4 regions of the Pelomonas dachongensis genome follow, and region 4 is predicted to be linked to each of the others. Evidence: predicted binding sites of a transcription regulator. Region 4 holds the regulator's gene; each other region holds the start of a gene.

What was found. Region 4 encodes FNR, which switches genes on or off when oxygen is low (the NO sensors DNR and NnrR bind a similar motif). Its sites were predicted from a motif close to TTGATNNNNATCAA; they were not measured.
Region 1: cyoA (ubiquinol oxidase subunit II) is a predicted target of FNR. The motif match lies at 2,849-2,862, and genes of this name have one in related genera.
Region 2: ACG02S_RS19535 (hemerythrin domain-containing protein) is a predicted target of FNR. The motif match lies at 2,107-2,120, and genes of this name have one in related genera.
Region 3: ACG02S_RS15315 (hemerythrin domain-containing protein) is a predicted target of FNR. The motif match lies at 3,894-3,907, and genes of this name have one in related genera.

Annotation. Positions count from the first base shown of each region.
Region 1 covers NZ_JBIGHY010000002.1:833,801-838,868, forward strand. The annotation lists gene cyoB (cytochrome o ubiquinol oxidase subunit I) at 1-1,703, opposite strand, end outside; gene cyoA (ubiquinol oxidase subunit II) at 1,713-2,792, opposite strand; gene ACG02S_RS08415 (MFS transporter) at 2,907-4,235, shown strand; gene ACG02S_RS08420 (glutathione S-transferase family protein) at 4,296-4,961, shown strand; gene purL (phosphoribosylformylglycinamidine synthase) at 4,966-5,068, opposite strand, start outside.
Region 2 covers NZ_JBIGHY010000007.1:280,007-285,074, reverse strand. The annotation lists gene tkt (transketolase) at 27-2,042, opposite strand; gene ACG02S_RS19535 (hemerythrin domain-containing protein) at 2,155-2,775, shown strand; gene ACG02S_RS19530 (diguanylate cyclase) at 2,818-5,068, opposite strand, start outside.
Region 3 covers NZ_JBIGHY010000005.1:231,957-237,024, reverse strand. The annotation lists gene ACG02S_RS15325 (propionate--CoA ligase) at 1-1,304, shown strand, start outside; gene ACG02S_RS15320 (M3 family metallopeptidase) at 1,369-3,339, shown strand; gene ACG02S_RS15315 (hemerythrin domain-containing protein) at 3,380-3,859, opposite strand; gene ACG02S_RS15310 (PEP-CTERM sorting domain-containing protein) at 3,982-4,629, opposite strand; gene argH (argininosuccinate lyase) at 4,732-5,068, opposite strand, start outside.
Region 4 covers NZ_JBIGHY010000002.1:622,182-627,249, forward strand. The annotation lists gene hemN (oxygen-independent coproporphyrinogen III oxidase) at 1-729, opposite strand, end outside; gene fnr (fumarate/nitrate reduction transcriptional regulator Fnr) at 851-1,597, shown strand; gene ACG02S_RS07405 (BON domain-containing protein) at 2,208-2,543, opposite strand; gene ACG02S_RS07410 (sigma 54-interacting transcriptional regulator) at 2,740-4,152, opposite strand; gene ACG02S_RS07415 (hypothetical protein) at 4,149-4,616, opposite strand; gene ACG02S_RS07420 (sensor histidine kinase) at 4,606-5,068, opposite strand, start outside.

The sequences.
Region 1 (5,068 bases), 210 kb from region 4:
GCCACCGGCGTGAACGCGAAGTTGTAGTCCGGTGGCGGCGACGAGGTGGCCCACTCCAGCGTGCGGCCGCCCCAAATGTCGCCGGTCACGTCGCGCAGCTGCTTGCGGCGCATCACGCTGACGGCGATCTGAACCAGGAAGGCGGCGATGCCCAGCGCGATGATGCCCGCGCCCACCGCCGCGATCACGAACCAGATCTGCAGCGACGGGTCGTCGAAGTGGCTGACACGCCGTGTGACGCCCATCAGGCCCAGCACGTACAGCGGCGTGAACGCGACCCAGAAGCCGATGAACCAGCACCAGAAGCTGACCTTGCCCCAGAAGGCATCGAGCCGGTAGCCGAAGGCCTTGGGGAACCAGTAGTTGATGCCCGCGAAGATGCCGAACACGACGCCACCAATGATGACGTTGTGGAAGTGCGCGATCAGGAACAGGCTGTTGTGCAGCACGAAGTCCGCCGCCGGCACCGCCAGCAGCACGCCGGTCATGCCGCCCACCGTGAAGGTGATCATGAAGCCCATCGTCCACAGCATGGGCACCTCGAACTGGATGCGTCCGCGGTACATGGTGAACAGCCAGTTGAAGATCTTCGCCCCCGTGGGGATGGAGATGATCATCGTCGTGATGCCGAAGAAGCTGTTGACGCTGGCCCCCGAGCCCATCGTGAAGAAGTGGTGCAGCCAGACCAGGTACGACAGGATGGTGATGACCACCGTCGCGTAGACCATGGACGCGTAGCCGAACAGCTTCTTGCGGCTGAACGTGGACACCACTTCGGAAAAGATGCCGAAGATGGGGAGGATCAGGATGTAGACCTCCGGGTGGCCCCAGATCCAGATCAGGTTCACGTACAGCATGGCGTTGCCGCCGAGGTCGTTCGTGAAGAAGTTGGTGGCAAGGTACCGGTCGGCGGTCAGCAGCGCCAGCGTGGCGGCCAGCACGGGGAAGGTCGCGACGATCAGCACGTTGGTGCACAGCGAGGTCCACGTGAAGACGGGCATCTTCATCAGCGTCATGCCCGGCGCGCGCATCTTGACGATGGTCGCGATCAGGTTGATGCCGGACAGCGTCGTTCCCACCCCTGCCACCTGCAATGACCACAGGTAGTAGTCCACGCCGGGGTCGGGGCTTGCCAGGATGCCCGACAGCGGCGGGAAGGCCAGCCAGCCGGTCTTGGCGAACTCGCCGACGAACAGCGAGATCATCACCAGGATGGCGCCACCCGCGGTCATCCAGAAGCTGAAGTTATTCAGGAACGGGAAGGCAACGTCGCGCGCGCCGATCTGCAGCGGCACGACGTAGTTCATGAAACCCGTCACCAGCGGCATGGCGACGAAGAAGATCATGATGACGCCGTGCGCCGTGAAGATCTGGTCGTAGTGGTGCGGCGGTAGAAAGCCGGCGTTGTCACCGAAGGCCATCGCCTGGTGGGCACGCATCATGATCGCGTCGGCAAAGCCGCGCAGCAGCATGAGGATGCCCAGCAGCATGTACATGATGCCGATCTTCTTGTGGTCGATGCTGGTGATCCAGTCTCGCCACAGGTGGCCCCAGAGCTTGAACTTTGTGATCAGCGCGAACACGAGCAGGCCGCCGAGGGCCACGGCGAGGAAGGTCGCGATGAGGATGGGCTCATGCAACGGGAGGGCATGCAAGCCCAGCCGGCCGAAGACCGGGTGGAGCTCTTCAGGGTAGACGGTCATCGGTCAGACTCAGTTCTGAGACGCGAGGGAGGTGGTCAGCGCGGCAGGTTCCAGCGCCAGGCCCAGCGGATTGACGGGGGTGCACAGCGCGGCCACGACGGTGCGCTCGCGCACGACGCCATCCAGCGCCTGCCACGGGCTGCGCATCGTGCCGGCCACGCCGCCCTTGCCGGCGCCGCCGGCGGCGTCGATGGCCATCATCTGGCTGGCGCACATCTTCTGGCCGTCGACGCAGCGATCGACGATTGCGCCCCACAGGCCCGGCTCGATGCTGGCGAAGCGCTGCACCGGGTCGCGGGTGCTGGGCTGCTCCAGCTTCAGGTACCCCTCGCGGGTCAGCGTGTTGCCGCTGGCCTGGTTGGCAGCGATCCAGCCGGCGAAGTCAGTGTCCGACAGGCCGTGGAACTTGAAACGCATGCCCGAGAAGCCGGCCCCGCTGTAGTGCGCCGACAGGCCGTCGTAGATGCCGGCCTTGTTGATGACGGCGTGCAGCTGCGTCTCCATGCCCGGCATCGTGTAGATCATGCCGGCCAGCGCCGGCACGTAGAAGGTGTTCATCACCGACGTGGAGGTGAAGCGGAAGTGGATGGGCCTGTCCACCGGCGCCGCCATCTCATTGACGGTCGCAATGCCCTGCTCCGGGTAGATGAACAGCCACTTCCAGTCCATCGACACGACGTAGACCTCCAGCGGCTTCACGCCCGGCACCAGCGCCTTCTCTTCGGAGATGCGGTCCAGCGGGCGGAATGGGTCCAGCTTGTGCGTGCTGATCCAGGTGATCGCGCCCAGCGCGATGATGATCAGCAGCGGCGCGCCCCAGATCACCAGCTCCAGCCGGGTGGAATGGTCCCAGTCGGGCGCGTAGGTCGCCTCGGCGTTCGACTGACGGTAGCGGAACGCGAAGAACAGCGTCAGCGCGATCACCGGGACAATGATCAGCAGCATCAGCAGCGTGGAGGTGACGATGAGATCGGCCTGCTGCTGGGCAATGTCACCATGCGGCTTCATCACGATGCCACTGCAGCCACTCAATGCGACGATGGCTGACAAGACCAGGCCGCGGGTGAGGAGAGAATTTTTGGAGTACATCCTGAGTGACGCGCGAGGGTTAACGATCTTGCACGAGACGATGGAATGTAAGTTGATTGAGGCAAATCAACGATTGGACATTTTGTCCAAGGCATAGACGGAGACCAAGCCCCCATGGCAGCCAGCAGTACCTTCACCACGCCCCAGTCCGGCCCGCTGACCACACGCAGCGACGAGGATCTGGCCCCTGGCGACATCGCGGTCGGCGTCATCATCGGCCGGGCGTCCGAATATTTCGACTTTTTCGTCTTCGGCATCGCGTCCGTGCTGGTATTCCCGCAGGTGTTCTTCCCGTTCACGGACGCGCTGACCGGCACGCTGTACGCCTTCCTGGTGTTCGCGCTGGCGTTCGTCGTGCGCCCCATCGGCACGCTAATAGGCATGGAGATCCAGCGCCGCTTCAGCCGCTCCACCAAGCTGACCATCGCGCTGTTCCTGCTGGGCTCCTCCACGGTGGCGATGGGTCTGCTGCCCAGCTACGCCGAGGCCGGCGGCACCGCCATCGTGCTGCTGACGCTGTGCCGCATCGGCCAAGGCCTGGCTCTGGGAGGCTCCTGGGACGGCCTGCCCTCGCTGCTGGCATTGAATGCCCCGCCGCACCGCCGCGGCTGGTACGCGATGCTCGGCCAGCTCGGCGCACCGCTGGGCTTCTTCGTCGCGTCGGGCGTGTTCCTGTACGTCTACAGCAGCCTTTCAGCCAAGGACTTCCTGTCTTGGGGCTGGCGCTTCCCGTTCTTCACCGCGTTCGCGATCAACGTCGTGGCGCTGTTCGCCCGGTTGCGCCTGGTCGTCACGCACGAGTACGAAAAGCGCATGGAGGAGCACGAGCTGGACCCCGCCCACCTGCACGCTCTGCTGCCCGCGCAAGGCCACCACATCGTCATCGGCGCCTTCGTGGCACTGGCCAGCTACGCCCTTTTCCACCTGGTGACGGTGTTTCCGCTGTCGTGGGTAGCGTTGTCAGATCCGGAAGGCATCGAGGGCTTCATGAAGATGGAACTGCTGGGCGCCGCCTTCGCCGCGGCGGCCATGCCGATGTCCGGCCTGATCGCCGACAAGGTCGGTCGCCGCAACTTCCTGGGCTCGCTGGCCGTCGCCATCGGCGTATTTGCCGTCGCGGCGCCGTTCATGCTGGGCGGCGGCAAGCCGGGCCAGGCGTCCTTCATCCTGATTGGTTTCGTGTTGCTGGGCCTGTCGTACGGCCAGTCGGCCGGCTCGGTCACGTCCAACTTCCTGCCGCACTTCCGCTACACCGGCGCGGCGCTGACGGCAGACATGGCCTGGTTGCTGGGCGCGGCCTTCGCACCGGTCGTCGCGCTGTACCTGTCGTCGCAGTTCGGGCTGGTCTCGCTGACGGCCTACCTGATGTCCGGCGCGCTGGGCACGCTGGTAGCACTGCGCATCAACAAACAGTTGCAGGCAGCGGCTGTCGTGCACGACTGACACCCCGAGCCGCCACACAAGCGGGCTTCGGCCCGCTTTTTTTGACCCGAGACCGCCGCCATGGGCCTGACGCTGCACTACCACCCCCTGTCCTCCCACTGCTGGAAGCTGCTGATCGCGCTCGATGAACTGGGTGCGCCTTACACGCCGCAGATCGTCAACCTCGGCGACCCGGCCGCGCGCGCCGCCTATGCCGCGCTGTGGCCCACGGCCAAGATCCCGCTGCTGGTGGACGGCGAACGCGTGGTGCCCGAGACGGCCATCCAGATGGAGTACCTTAACCGCCGCATGGTCGGCGACCTGCTGCCGGCGGACTTCGACGCGCAGCTGCAGGTGCGCCTGTGGAACCGGCTGTTCGACAACTATGTGATGGACCCCATGCAGCGGTACATCGCGCAGATGCTGCGCCCGGCAACGCAACGGGACGCCAAGGCACAGACCGATGCCGTCGACCTGCTCGGCATGGCCTACGACCTGATCGAACGCCGCATGGGCGAGCACAGCTGGGCGGCGAGCGACGCTTTCAGCATGGCGGACTGCACGGCGGCGCCGTCACTGTTTTACGCGGCGACCATCCGGCCGTTTTCAGCCGACCACTCGCGTTTGAGCGCCTACTTCGAGCGGCTGGTGGCCCGCCCATCGGTGGCCAGTGCCATCGAGCAGGCGCAGCCGTTCTTCAAGTACTACCCGCTGCAGCAAGCGATGCCCGCGCGCTTCCTCGGCTGAAAGCTCAGCCCAGCGCCTTGCGCGCGTTCTGGAACATGCGCAGCCACGGGCTGTGCTGCGCGCGATTGCCATTCGTCCAGCTCATCTGCACGTTGCGGAACACGCGC
Region 2 (5,068 bases), on a different contig from region 4:
GTAGCGCAGACTGCTGCCGCGGCGACTTACTTCTTCTTCAACACGGCCTTGACGGTCGCGGCCACGTTTTCGGGCGTGAAGCCGAAGTGCTTGAACAGCACGCCGGCCGGCGCCGATTCGCCGAAGGTGTCGATGCCGACGACGGCATCCACGCCGTACTTCCACCAGAAGTCGCTGACGCCCATCTCGACCGCCACCCGCGGCAGGCCCTTGGGCAGCACGGTCTTCTTGTAGTCCTTGTCCTGGCGGTCGAACACGCTGGTGCTGGGCATCGAGACCACGCGCACCTTCACGCCCTGCTCGGCCAGCAGCGCCTTCGCGGCCATGGCCAGTTGCACCTCGGAGCCGGTGGCGATGATGACGGCCTGCGCCTTGCCCTTGGCCGGTTCGGCCAGCACATAGGCGCCCTTGGCGATCTCGTCCACATTGGTCTTGGGCGAGTAGGCCAGGTTCTGGCGGCTCAGCGCCAGCAGGCTGGGGCGCTGGGCGTTGCCCAGGGCCATGGTCCAGGCGACGACCGTCTCGGTCGTGTCGGCCGGGCGCCAGACGTCCAGGCCGGGGATCAGGCGCAGTGACGCGACATGCTCGATGGACTGGTGTGTCGGGCCGTCTTCGCCAAGGCCGATGGAGTCGTGCGTCATCACGTGGATGACGCGCGTCTTCATCAACGCAGCCATGCGGATGGCGTTGCGGCTGTAGTCGCTGAAGGTCAGGAACGTGCCGCCATACGGGATGAAGCCGCCGTGCAGCGCGATGCCGTTCATGACCGCAGCCATGCCGAACTCGCGCACGCCGTAGTTGATGTGGCGGCCGTTGTTGGGCGTGCCGTCCTTCTCGAAGCGCAGGTTGGGCGTGCTGCTGGTGTTGGTCAGGTTGGAGCCGGTCAGGTCGGCGCTGCCGCCCAGCATCTCAGGCAGCTTCAACGTGAAGGCTTCCAGCGCCAGCTGGCTGGCCTTGCGGCTGGCGACGGTCTGCGCCTCGGCATGGGCCTTGACGACGGCGTCCACGGCAATCTGCGCGAAGTCGGCGGGCAGGACGCCGGCCATGCGGCGCTGGAACTCGGCGGCCAGCTCGGGGTGGGCATCGGCATAGGCATCGAAGCGCACGTCCCACTCGCTCTCCGCGCGGTCGCCGGCGGACCGGGCGTCCCAGGCGGTGTAGATCTCGGGCGGCACGACGAAGGGCTCGTGCGTCCAGCCGATGGCCTCGCGGGTCAGCTTGATTTCCTCGGCGCCCAGCGGCTCGCCGTGCGCCTTGCTGGTGTTGGCGCGGTTGGGCGAGCCCTTGCCGATGGCTGTCTTGGCGATGATCAGCGTCGGCTTGTCGTCGCTCTTCTTCGCCTTGGCGATGGCCTTGTCCACGGCGTCCACGTCATGGCCGTCCACCGGGCCGACGACGTTCCAGCCATAGGCCTCGAAGCGCTTGGCGGTGTCGTCGCCGAACCAGGGGCCGACCTGGCCGTCGATGGAGATGCCGTTGTCGTCGTAGATGGCGATCAGCTTGTTCAGCTTCCAGGCGGCGGCCAGCGCGGCGGCCTCGTGCGAGATACCTTCCATCAGGCAGCCATCGCCCAGGAACACGTAGGTGTTGTGGTTGACGATCTGGTGGCCGTCGCGGTTGAAGTCTCGCGCCAGCAGCTTCTCGGCCAGCGCCAGGCCGACCGCGTTGGTCACGCCCTGGCCCAGCGGGCCGGTGGTCGTCTCGATGCCGGCGGTGATGCCCACCTCAGGGTGGCCGGGCGTCTTGCTGTGCATCTGGCGGAAGGCCTTCAGCTCCTCGATGGGCAGGTCATAGCCCGTCAGGTGCAGCAGCGCGTAGATCAGCATCGAGCCGTGGCCGTTGGACAGCACGAAGCGGTCGCGGTCGGCCCAGTGCGGGTTGGCCGGGTTGTGCTTCAGGTGACGCGCCCACAGCGCCACGCCGATGTCGGCCATGCCCATGGGCGCGCCCGGGTGGCCGGAGTTGGCAGCCTGCACGGCGTCCATCGCCAGCGCGCGGATCGCGTGGGCCATGAGGGTGGGGGAGGCGGTCGTTGCGGTCATGGCCGGAGCTTTCCTGGGCTGGTGGAGCAAAGCGCGGGATTTTACGGGGGTGGTTCTCGTCGGCTTGATCCAGCGCAAGACAGGCGCGTCGCCGCCGCGCGACGCTCGCGGCATGTCGCTGTCTCCCATGCCCCTGGCGGTACGCGTGATCCGCGCCGAGCACGACGCGCTGGCCGCCATGCTGCGCACGCTGCCCCTGCTGCTGGCCGCCCAGCGCGAGGCCGGCGCGGCACCGGACTTCGGCGCGTTGCGCGCCATGCTGTTCTATGTCGACGAGTTCCCGGAGCGCTTGCACCACCAGAAGGAAAGCGAGCTGCTGTTCCCGCGGCTGCGGGCGTTGGCGCCGGAGCTGCGCATGACGCTGGACGAACTGGAGGCAGACCATGCGCAGGGCGAGCGCGCCATCCGCGAGCTGCAGCACAGCCTGCTGGCCTGGGAGCAGATGGGCGACGCCCGGCGCGACAAGTTCGAGCAACAACTGCGCGTCTACGCGGCGCGCTACCTGCGCCACATGAAGCGCGAGGAGACCGAGATCCTGCCGCGCGCCGCCGCGCTGTTCACCCCTGAAGACTGGGCCGACCTGGACGACGCCTTCGGCAGCCACCAGGACCCGCTCGCGCCGCGGCCTGGCCAGTCGGTGGACGCGGGCTATGCGCCGCTGCGCCAGCGCATCCTGGCCGCGCTGCCAGAGCCGTTCGGCTGGGCGCCAGCCATCTCCGGTTCGCGCGCCTGACGCCACGCGGCCGTCGCACGCGCCGCGCCGGCCAGGACGGCATCAGCCGCCGGATTGCACCAGCCGCAGCCGCCCGCGCGCTGCCCAGGCCTCCAGCGGCCGGCGCACGTCGCGCTGCAGTTCCTCGTCGCTGGACGCGTGCGCGCTGACCAGACCCACCCAGGCGTTGCGGCCGGCGTCCTTGGCCTCGTACAGCGCGGCGTCGGCCAGGTCGATGGCGGAGCGCCAGTCCAGCGCGCGCGGTAACGTCGGGCACAGCGGGAAGGCCGAGAAGCCCACCGAGCAGGTCTGCGCCAGCTTCAGGCCGTTGTCCAGCGTGAAGGGCTCGCCGGACACCGCGCCGCGGGCGCGCTCGGCCAGCTCGGCGGCACGCGAGCGTGGTGTGCCGCGGGCGACGATGAGGAACTCCTCGCCGCCCCAGCGCACCAGGTAGTCGGTGGCGCGGAACACCTGCTCAAGCCGGCCGCGCATCTGCTCCAGCACCGCGTCGCCGGCCATGTGGCCGTGCGCGTCGTTGATGCGCTTGAAGTGGTCGATGTCGATCAGGAAGAACAGCAGGTCCTGCTCGCTCTCGCCTTCAACCGGGGCATTGCTGATGGGCTCGTAGTGGCGCAGCGTCAGCGCCGCGTCCGCCGGCATCTGGCGGTCCAGGAAGCGGCGGTTGCGCAGCCCGGTCAGCGGGTCGGTCAGGCTGGCTTCCTCCAGCTCGGCGGACTTGGCCGTCAGCGCAGCCTTGGCGGCCTCCAGCGCCTCGGTGCGCTCGCGCACCCGATCCTCCAGCACGCGGCGGTGGCGCAGCAGCAGCCGCGTGCGCATGCCAACGATGCCGGCCATCAGGCTGGCGGCGGCGATGACGGCCAGCGCCATGGCCCAGCGCGTCTGCCACCAGGCGGCACGCACCTCGACGGGGATCTGCAGCTCGTCCGTGCCCCAGGCGCCGTCGCGGTTGCTGCCCTGCAGGTGCAGCACGTACTTGCCGGGTGCGAGGTTGGTGTAGGTCGCCGACCGGCTCAGGGCGCCGATGTCCACCCAGCCGTGGTCCAGCCCCTGTAGCCGATAGCGGTAGCGGTTTCGCGCGGGCTGGCTGTAGTCAAGTGACGCGAAGGCCAGGCTGAAGGCGCGCTCGCCCGCGGCCAGCACCAGCGGCTGGCCATCCAGCGGCACGGGGCGCTCCACGCCCTCCACGCGCAGCTCCGACGCCACCAGCGGCGGCTTGTAGTTCCAGGGCGTGAAGCGCTGCGGGTCGATGACCAGCAGGCCGCGCGCGCCACCGAAGAGCATGCGCCCGTCGTCCAGCTGCGCATAGGCGCGGAACCAGCCGGTGCCCAGGTCCGCGCCATCGGCCGGCCCCAGCTCGCGGCGCTCGCCGGTCTTGGGGTCGTACATATTGCGCTGCGACCAGACGCGACCCTGCGCGTCGAACACCAGGTTGGCGCCGAACGCCCCGCCCAGCTCGGCGGCCGGCACGGTCTCGAAGCGGGCGCGCTTGCCGTCGCTCTCGACCAGCCGGTGCAGACCGTTGCCGGTGTCTACCCACAGCTTGCCGTCCGGCGCGACGGCCATGCCCAGCACCGTCTGGCCCGTCAGGCCCTTGGGTTCGACCCACTCGGCGATGGGCTCTTCGTCGCCCGGCTGGGCGACGCGGAACAGCCCCGCCGCGCCGCCGGCCCACAAGCTGCCGTCGGGCAGCGTGGCAAAGGCGTTGACCTCGCCCGTGCCGCCCACCAGCCCTGCGGTCGGGATGGCGCGCATCTGCGGCCGTGTGGGCGTCCAGCGCATCAGGCCGTCCAGCGTGGCGATCCACAGCGAGCCGTCGGCGCCGGCATGCAGACGCCGCGGCACCGCGTTGCCGCTGCGCAGCGTTTCCTGCCAGCGGCCCTGCCTGTCGAAGCGCAGCAACTGCGTGTCGACGGCCACCCAGACGGCGCCGTCCCTGGTCTGGCCCAGCGCGTTGACGCGGCCCGCCGGCAGGCCCGCGGTGCCCGGCGCGATGGCCGCCACGGGTTGCAGCTGGCGGTCTCGGCGCTCGATGCCACCTGACAGCGTGCCCAGCCAGACCTCGCCGTTGTCCAGCTGCAGGATGCTGCGCACGTCCAGCCCTCCGGGCGTGCCGCGCAGCGTCTCGCGCACCATGCTCAGCCCGGGCAGCGACGGCACGTGGCGCATCAGCCCGCCGCCGTAGCTGCCGGCCCACACGGTGCCGGACGGGTCGCGCATCAGCGCGCGCAGGTCACTGCGCGGTGCGTTGCCGGACGCCGGCATGCGCTCGATGAGCTGACCATCGCTGGCGCGA
Region 3 (5,068 bases), on a different contig from region 4:
TGGATCGCGGCCTGGCGCCCTTCCAGCGCGTGCCCGGGCGCGACCTGGACTACGCCGAGTTGCGCCGTCGCCATGACGGTGCGCGTGTGCCCTGTGCCTGGCTGGAGAGCAACACGCCCAGCTACACGCTGTACACCAGCGGCACGACCGGCAAGCCGAAGGGCGTGCAGCGCGACGTGGGTGGCTATGCGGTGGCGCTGGCCACCAGCATGGACTGGATCTTCGGCGGCAAGCCCGGGGAGACCTTCTTCTCCACCAGCGACATCGGCTGGGTCGTGGGGCACAGCTACATCGTCTACGGCCCGCTGATTCACGGCATGGCCACGTTGATGTACGAGGGCACGCCGGTGAATCCGGATGCCTCAGTGCTGTGGAGCCTGGTGGAAAAGTACCGCGTGACCGTCATGTTCAGCGCGCCCACGGCGGTGCGGGTGCTGAAGAAGCACGACGCGGCGCTGCTGAAGCAGCATGACCTGTCGTCCTTGCGGGCTCTGTTTCTGGCCGGCGAGCCGTTGGACGAGCCCACGGCGCGCTGGATCGCCGAGGGCTTGAGCGTGCCCGTCATCGACAACTACTGGCAGACCGAAACCGGCTGGCCGCTGCTGACGGTGGCGCATCACATTCCCGGCGTGCAGGCCGTGCCTACGCGGCTGGGCTCGCCGGGCGTGCCCATGTACGGCTACGACGTGCAGCTGCTGGACGAGCAGACCGGAGCCGTGCTGACCGCTCCCGACCAGAAGGGCGTGCTGGCCATCGCGCACCCGCTGCCGCCCGGCGCGCTGCAGACGGTGTGGGGCGACGACGCGCGTTTCGCCAATACCTACTGGCACAGCGTGCCTGGTCGCGAGGTCTATTCCACCTTCGACTGGGCCACACGCGATGCCGACGGCTACACCTTCATCCTGGGCCGTACCGACGACGTCATCAACGTGGCCGGCCACCGGCTGGGCACGCGCGAGATCGAGGAGTGCATCTCGGGCCACGCCGCCATTGCCGAGGTCGCGGTGGTGGGAGTGGCCGATGCGTTGAAGGGCCAGGTCGCCATCGCGTTCGCCGTGCTGCGCGACCCGGCGCTGGCATCACCGGCGCTGGAAGGCGCGGTCATGAAACACGTAGACGCGCAACTGGGCGCCGTAGCGCGGCCGGCGCGCGTGCTGTTCGTGACGGTGTTGCCCAAGACCCGCTCCGGCAAGCTGCTGCGCCGAGCGCTGCAGGCCGTGGCCGAAGGCCGCGACCCGGGCGACCTGACGACGCTGGACGACCCGGGCGCGCTGGCCCAGGTGAAAACCCTGCTGCAGAAGTAGGGCGTGAGGAACGGCTGGGCGCGATGCACCCAGCAGAATCGGCGCCTTCCCACGAGGAGCACCGATGAAGAACGCCATGACCACGCTGGCCGCTCTGCTGCTGGCCGCCGCTGCGCAAGCCCAACCCAGGCTGCCCGGCCCGAACTTCCCAACCTATCACAGCGTCGCCGACGTGAAGACCCGTTGCGACGCCGGCCTGAAGGGCGCCAAGCAGCGCGTCGTGCAGCTGGAGAAGCGCCCGGTCGACGCGGGCTGGCTGGCCGCGCTGGACGATCTGACGGTCTACTTCGAGGACCACCAGTACCCCAACGACTTCATCCTCAACGTCCACCCGGACAAGGCCATCCGCGATGCGGCACAAGCCTGCTCGCTGCGCTGGGCTGACTTCAATTCCAGCCTGGGCCAGAACGAGAAGCTGTACCGTGCGCTGCAGAAGACCCCGAAGCAGGACGGCATCGACGCTGAGTTTGTGCGCCTGGCCTCCGGCCAGTTCGAGGACACCGGCGTCGCGCTGCCCAAGGACAAGCGCGGGCGTGCCAAGCAGATCCTGGACAAGCTGACCGAGCTGGATCAGCAGTTCAGCAAGAACATCCGCGACGCCGGCACTCGCGTGACCTTCACCGAGGCCGAGCTGAAGGGCGTGCCTGCCAGCGTGTGGGACAAGGCCAAGCGCGACGAGCAGGGCCGCATCGTGCTGGGCGTGGACGCGCCGAGCTATATGCCCGTCATGCGCAGCGCCGAGAGCGAGGCCGCGCGCCAGCGCATGTGGCTGGCCAAGACCAATGAGGGCGGCCAGCCCAACCTGGACCTGCTGGCCCAGATCGTCACGCTGCGCGGCGAGTACGCGAAGCTGTTCGGCTTCGACAATTACGTGGACTTCAACCTGCGCCGCCGCATGGCCAAGGACGGCGCGACGGCCACGAAGTTCCTTGACTCCGTGACCGGCGCCGTCAATGCGCGCGAGAAGTCGGAGTTGCAGGAGCTGCGCGCCGCCAAGGCACAGCATGTCGGCACGCCGCTGGCGCAGACTATGGTGCAGCGCTGGGATGCGATCTTCTACAGCGAGCGCGTGAAGCGCGAGAAGTTCAGCGTGGACCAGAACGCCTTCCGCTCCTACTTCCCGCCGCAGGCCAGCCTGGAGTTCTCGATGAAGATCATCGAGCAGCTGATGGGTGTGAAGTACCAGCGCGTCGACAACAAACTCTGGCACGACGAGGTGCAGACATATGTCGTCAGCGACGCCGCGTCGGGCCAGCCCATCGCGCAGATGTACGTTGACCTGTATCCGCGCGAAGGCAAGTACAACCACGCGGCGGTATGGCCGCTGCGCGGCAGCGCCGCGCGCGCCGGCCGCACGCCGGCCGCAGCGCTGGTCGTCAACTTCGACCGCCAAGGCCTGACGCTGGATGAGGTGGAGACGCTGCTGCACGAGCTGGGCCACGCGGTGCACGTGAACCTGTCCAAGACCCGCTATGCCGCGACCGCGGGCACGGCCGTCATGCACGACTTCGTCGAGGCGCCGTCGCAGATGCTGGAGGACTGGGTCTATGACAAGCGAGTGCTGAAGCTAATGCAGGCCGTCTGCGCGGACTGCAAGCCAGTGCCCGACGCAATGGTGGACCAGGCCCAGGCCGCCAAGCACTACGCCAAGGGCATGCAGTTCGGCCGCCAGCACCTGTACGCCAGCTACGACATCACGCTGCACCAGCAGGCCAAACCCGAGCCGCTGCCGCTGTGGGCGCGCATGGAGGGTGCGACGCCGCTGGGCCATGTGCCGGGCACGATGTTCCCGGCCGGCTTCGGGCACATCGCCGGCGGCTATGGCGCGGGCTACTACGGCTACCTGTGGAGCCTGGTGGTCGCAATGGACCTGCGCACGGCGTTCGACCAGGACAAGCTGGGCGCCGACGTCGGCAAGCGCTATCGGGACCTGGTGCTGGGGCAGGGCGCTCAGAAGCCGGCGCCCGAACTGGTCAAGGACTTCCTGGGCCGCGAGTCCAACTCGCAGGCGTTCTTCGAGTACCTGAAGAAGTGACCCAGGGCCGCGTCAGCGGCCCTTCTCTCAGGTGGGCGCGTCAGTGCCCGCAGCTGCTGGCGCCGCAGCCCGCGCCAACGGCTTCGGCGGTTGCGACGTCCCGGCACTCTCCCGTCGTCGGGTCGAAGCCGGCCTGCTGCATCGTCCACACCAGCGCTGCATCCATCATCTCGGCATGCTGCGGAAACCAGCCCGCCAGCTCCGTGCGCAGGATGTTGAGCGGCTCGCGGTCGTTCAGCTCGTTCGCGTAACGCAGCGCCTCGCGCATCACGTTCAGCACCATCGCGTGCTGGCTGGCGTGGCAGTTTTGCGGCTCGAAGCCGCAGCGCGCCATCCAGTCCTCTTCCATCGCGAAGTGAGCCTCGGTGTGGGCCAGCAACGCGTGATAGGCGGGCAGCGCGTCGATGCCCGCATCCAGCGCATCGCCGAAGGCATTCAGATGTTCGACGAACTCTTGGTGCGTGTGGTCCAGCGTGGGCTGGTTCAGGGTCAGGGCGTCGGTCCAGGCGAGTGTCGTCATGTGCGCATGCTAGCCAAGGTGACGACGGAACCCTTTGATGCCGGTTAATCAGTGCGGGGCAGATCGACGATGAAAAGTCGCTGTTGGGGCCGACTCTCGAAGTTGCCTGCGTGTGTATCGCTTCAGCCAGCGCGACGGCGGCGCGCCAGCAGGCCGACGGCGGCGAGTCCGCCAAGCAGCAGTGCGTAGCTCCGGGGTTCGGGTACGGGTGCCAACGTGTAGCTGATGTTGTTGATGCCGACGTTGTAGGCTGAGTTCTCCCACTCGATGACAACGCCCGTGGTGGAGCTGATGCTCGGGAAGAAGGTGCTGGGGCCGCCGGACGTGCCGACATCGCCGGCATGGCTGAACATCACCGCGCTGCCGAGCGAGAACACGCGCAGGTTGGTGGTGCGGGTGTTGGTGGCATAGGCGCCCAGGTCAAGGGTGTCCAGCGTGATGGCCATGCCCGACGCCGGCGTGAGGGTGATCCGCGCGAAGGAATTGGCGTCGCTACCGCTGGCCCACAAGGCGCTGGGCAGCGTGTTGTAGCCGGTACCCCACCAACGCAAGCTGTCACCATTGGTGGAGTCCACGTCAAGGTAGCTGACGTCAAGTTGGCCGGCGACATCGCCGTGGGCCTGGTTGACGAAGCTGCCATTGGCGCACGTGACAAGGGTGCCAACACCGCTGGCACTGCTGGAACAGCTGACGGTGGGGAATGTGATCGTCGCGGCGAAAGCCGGCGAGGCGATCAGGGCGGTCAGCGCGGCAAGCGTTTTCAGATGCATGGGGAGCCTTGGTTCGAGACGCCCGGCACGATAAGCGGTGGCGCGGATGATTCCGCTCCCTAGTTCGTGCGCCCTCCCCGTGAATGAAGGAGTCGGGTTTTGTCAGCTCGCCAGGCGAGCCCGATGGCGCTCAACCTGCGCCCGCACCTGCGCCGGTGCGGTGCCGCCCAGCACGTTGCGGGCATTCAGCGAGCCTTCCAGCGACAGCAGGTCGAACACGTCGGCCTCCACACGGGCGTCGAACGCCTTCAACGCGTCCAGCGACAGCGCGGCCAGGTCCACGCCCTGGGCGGTGGCAGACTTCACCGCATGCGCGACGACCTCGTGCGCGTCGCGGAACGGGAGGCCCTTCTTAACCAGGTAGTCGGCCAGGTCAGTGGCGGTGGCGTGACCCTTCAGCGCCGCAGCGCGCATCGCTTCGGGCTTGGGCGTCAGGCCG
Region 4 (5,068 bases):
CAGCTCGGCGACCTGCGCGATGGTCCGCGCGAAGCTGGCCGGCGTCTGCTGCGGCAGGCCGTAGATGAGGTCCACGCTGATGGACGCGAAGCCCAGTTCGCGCGCGTGCTGCATCAGCTGCGCGACCTGTTCATGCGGCTGCGAGCGGTGCACCGCCTTCTGCACGGAGGGGTCGAAATCCTGCACACCGAACGACAGGCGGTTGAAGCCCAGCCGCCGCAGGTGTGCCAGGCGTTGTCCGTCGACGGTGCGCGGGTCGACCTCGATGGACAGCTCCGCGCCGGTCAGCAGCTTGAAGCGTTGGCGCAGCGCGTCCATCAGCACCGTGAGCTCGGCGTCGCTCAGGAAGGTCGGCGAGCCGCCACCCAGGTGCAACTGCGACACCGGCGCCACACCGCCCGCACTGGCGCCCAGCGCCTGCGCCACCAAGTCCATTTCCACCGCCAGCGCTGCCAGGTAGGGCTGTGCGCGCTCGTGGTGCTTGGTGATGATCTTGTTGCAGGCGCAGTAGTAGCAGAGCTGCTCGCAGAACGGGATGTGCACGTAGACCGACAGCGGCTGCGCGGTGCCGCGCTGCGCCAGCGCCTGCAGGTGCTGGGCGCTCTGGTGCGCCTCGACGAAGCGGTCCGCCGTCGGGTAGGAGGTGTAGCGCGGCCCGGCCACGTCATGGCGCCGCATGTTGGCGTCGAGCAACTCGGCGGGTACGGGGCGATCAGTCACAGCAGCCATTGCGCCACTGTGCCGGCGGCGCCGGCCTGCGGCCTTGATCCACGTCAAGCGGTCCGCGGGTTAGTGCCACAAGAATGCCGCCATGTTGACCTTCCTGACCCGCAACGCGCACTTGCCCATAATGCCGGGCATGGCCACGCAAACTCCCCTCGCCGCCGTCGAACCCCTCAAGGTCGCCTGCGCCAGTTGCAACCTGCGCGAGCTGTGCCTGCCCGTCGGCCTGAACGCCGGTGAGCTGGACCAGCTCGACGGCCTGGTCGGCAAGCGTCGCCCGGTGCCGCGTGGCGAACACCTGTTTCGCAACGGCGAGCGTTTCGAGGCGCTGTACGCCGTGCGCACCGGCTTCTTCAAGACTTGCGTCGGCAGCGAGGACGGGCGCGACCAAGTTACCGGCTTTCAGATGGCCGGCGAACTGTTGGGGCTGGACGGCATCAGCAGCGACCACCACCACTGCGATGCCATCGCGCTCGAGGATTCGTCGGTCTGCGTGATCCCGTATGCGCAGCTGGAAGAACTGTCGCGCGATTTCACCGTGCTGCAGCACCAGTTCCACAAGATCATGAGCCGCGAGATCGTGCGCGACCATGGCGTCATGCTGCTGCTGGGCAACATGCGTGCGGACGAACGGCTGGCCGCCTTTCTGCTGAACCTGACGCAACGTCTGCAGGCACGCGGCTTCTCGCCGTCCAGCCTCGTGCTGCGCATGACGCGCGAGGAGATCGGCAGCTACCTGGGCCTGAAGCTCGAGACGGTCAGCCGCACCTTCTCCAAGTTCCAGGACGACGGGCTGATGGAGGTCAAGCAGCGGCAGCTGCGCATCCTCGACCAGGCCGGCCTGCAGGCCATCGTCAACAACTCGCGCTGCTGATTGGGAGTGGGGGGGAACCATTTCGGCTCCGCCCTTCCCACACCACCTGGCATGCGGGTCCGCACCAGGCGGTTCGAGAGCTTGAGGTCATGAGAGCCGGGGAAGGCCCAGTCGGTCAAAGTAGCTGATGGTCAGGCATGGCCTTTGACATCCCCATGTCCTCGCTCACTTGCTCTCGTTCGGTCCTTCGCCTCTCGCTGGTGGCCTCAGCGGCTCCGCTACCCGGCTACTACGACCTCTGCTGCCACCTCGCTGCGGCATGGCCGTCGCCCTTTCAGGCGTGAGGCGAGGCTTCCTCAGGTAAGACACGCACTCCTTCACTGCACAACCGCCGGATCTACACCGCTTCGCCTTGATCACGAGAGCTTCGCAGTTCGTTGCCCGCTCGCCCTGCTCGGCAGTGCCTTCTATCCGGTTCTTGTCCATCGGCTCGCAGCTTCGCTCCACGCTTCCTCCCCACACTCGCTCGCCCTCGTGCAGTTGCGCTTCGCTTCGTTCGCTGTGATCAACTTACGGCGGGACTTGCACCCGTGAGAGTGCGCTCATGCTGAGCGCACACGCAAAAAGGCCCCGCGGGGGCACACGGGGCCTGAGATCAGGAGCTGGCGCTTCAGCCGACCTTGATCTCGTTGCGCACTTCCTTCACGCCCGGCACGGCGGCCACGAGCTTGATGGCCTTCTGCGCCAGTTCGGCGCTGGGTGCGGCGCCCTTCACGACGATGACACCGGCTGCGGTGCTGCTGACCGTCAACGGCAGGGCCTGCAGATCCTTGTCCTGCTGCAGCATCGCGGCGGCCTGCGCGGCCACGGCCGGGTCCGCGGCTTCAGCCTGCGCGACCTGCTGCGCGGGCTGGGCCGGCGCCGGATCGGCGGCGAACGAGGCGGAAGCCGCGGTCGCCATCAGGGCGGCGGACAGCAGACGGGCGAAGGTGGTGGTTTGTTGCATGCAGATCTCCTGAGGATGCTGAATCAAAAGCGATGCCGGGTGGCACCACAACAGGCCTAGCGCAAGGGGTGTGCCAGTTTCGGATTCCTCAATCGAATCAACGACTTGGCACCGACTACTCAGGGCGCGACGCCAATTTCGGCGGTTCGGGGCGGTTTTTTGTCGCCAGACGGCGACATATTCCCGCCCTCACCCGCTAAGTGCTTGATTCGTCTGACGATGCGCTGTCGCCAGAATCCGACGCGCTCGCTAGGGGGCCCGTGTCCGTGCGGAACAACTGCGGATCCAGGCCGTGCTTCTGCATCAGCCGGTAGAACTCGGTGCGGTTGCGGTCGGCCAGCCGCGCGGCCTCGGCGACGTGGCCGGACGTGAGCTTCAGCAACTGGTTCAGGTAGTCGCGCTCGAAGCGCTGTTTGGCATGCTGATAGCTCAGCACCTCGGCCACCGGCATCTGCAGCGCGCGCTGCACCTGCGCCAGCGGCACCAGCGGGGCCGTGGCCAGCACGCAGACCTGCTCGACGACGTTGTAGAGCTGGCGGGCATTGCCCGGCCACGGGGCCGTCACCAGTGCATCCAGCGCATCCGGCGCAAAGCCCCGCACCGGCTTGCGGTGCCGCTCGGCCAGCACGGTGAGAAAGTGCTGTGCCAGCAGCGCGATGTCCTCACGTCGCTCGGACAGCGGCGGCAGCGTCAGCTTGACGACGTTGAGCCGGTAGAACAGGTCGGGCCGGAACTGCCCCTCGGCCATCGCCAGCTCCAGGTCGCGGTGCGTGGCGGACAGCACGCGCACGTCCACCGCCACCGCCTCGTTGCTGCCCACCGGCCGCACCATGCGCTCCTGCAGCACGCGCAGCAGCTTCACCTGCAGCGCCAGCGGCATGTCGCCGATCTCGTCCAGGAACACCGTGCCGCCATGCGCCGCCGGGATCAGGCCCTGGCGGTGCCCCTGCGCGCCGGTAAACGCGCCCTTCACGTGGCCGAACAGCTCGGACTCCAGCAGCGCCTCTGGGATAGCCGCGCAGTTCACCGCGACGAACGGCTTGGCCGCGCGCGGACTGGCCTTGTGGATGGCATTTGCGAGCAGCTCCTTGCCCGTGCCGCTGTCGCCGCTGATCAGCACGCTGGCGTCCGTCGCCGCCACCAGCCGCGCCTCGGACAGCACCTGCGCCATGCGCGGGCTGCGGCTGAGGATCTCGCTGCGCCACGCACCGTCGCCGTCGAACGGCGCCGGCCCCGGCGCATTTACGCGCAGCGCCTGCTGCACCTTGTCCAGCAACTCCTTGCCGTCGAACGGCTTGGTCAGGTAGGCGTGCGCGCCGCGCGTCGTGGCGTCCACCGCGTCCGGGATGCTGCCGTGCGCGGTCAGCAGGATGACGGGCAGCGACGGGTGATGAACTCGCACCTCGTCGAACAGCGCCAGGCCGTCCATGCCGGGCAGCCGCACGTCGGTGATCAGCAGCGCCGGCAGCTTCACCGACAGGTGCGCCAGCGCTGCCTCGGCGCTGGCGACGGCTTGCACCGCGTGGCCCGCCGCGGTCAGCCGCATGGTGAGGAGGCGCAGCAGGTCGGTGTCGTCGTCGACCAGCAGGATGTGGGCCTGGCCGCTCATGGCGCCCTCCCCGTCGTCGCCGGCTTGCCCGGCAGCGCCTGCTCGATGGCCTTCAGCGCCTCCAGCTTCTCGTTGAGCTGCTCGTTGCGGCGCTGGCTGTCGCGCAGTTGAGCTGTCAGCTTGTCGACGTTGTCCTGCAGCCGTCGCTGCTCGGCGAGTCGCGCATTCAACAGCTGGGCCAGCGGCCTCAGCGGCTCAGCCTGGGCGTTGGTGGCCAGCGCCAGTGCGTCCAGCTGGGCCGAGGCCTGCAGCTGCTCGGCAGGGCTGCGGCCCTGGGCCAGCACCAGCGTTTTGTGCAAGTCCTCCAGCTGGCCGAGCAGCGCGTTGAGCTGCTCGGCTTCGGGCGGCGCGGCCGGCTCGGGACACACCGGCGCGGGCAGCGGTGGCGGAGCCGCCGGCGGCGCCTGGCAGCCCGCCAGCCACAGCACGGCGCACAGCGCGATCAGTCGGGGTTCAAGTCGCATGGGGAATCTCGATCAGGAAATGGGCGCCGCGTTCGGCGGGCAGCAGGCGGCAGCTGCCGCCGTGCGCCTGCGCGATCTCGCGAACGATGGACAGGCCGATACCGCTGCCACGGCGCGCGCCGGGCGCCTGGATGCGGCCCTGGTAGAAGGGGTCGAAGATGTGCTCGACGTCTTCCGGCGCCACGCCGGGGCCTTCGTCGATGCAGGCGATACGCAGCCCCGCGTCGTCGGGCGTCAGCACCAGCCTCACGACACCGCCCGCTGGGCTGAAACGCACCGCATTGACGAGCAGGTTGGCCAGAACCACGCCCAGCTTGTCGCCGTCGACCAGCGCCGTGCACGGCGGCGCCTCCACACGCACCTGCAGCGCCTTGGCCTGCCACAGCAGCCGCTGCTCGTCCACGACGCGCACCAGCAGCGCCGCCACGTCCACCGGCACGCGGCGCAGCTGC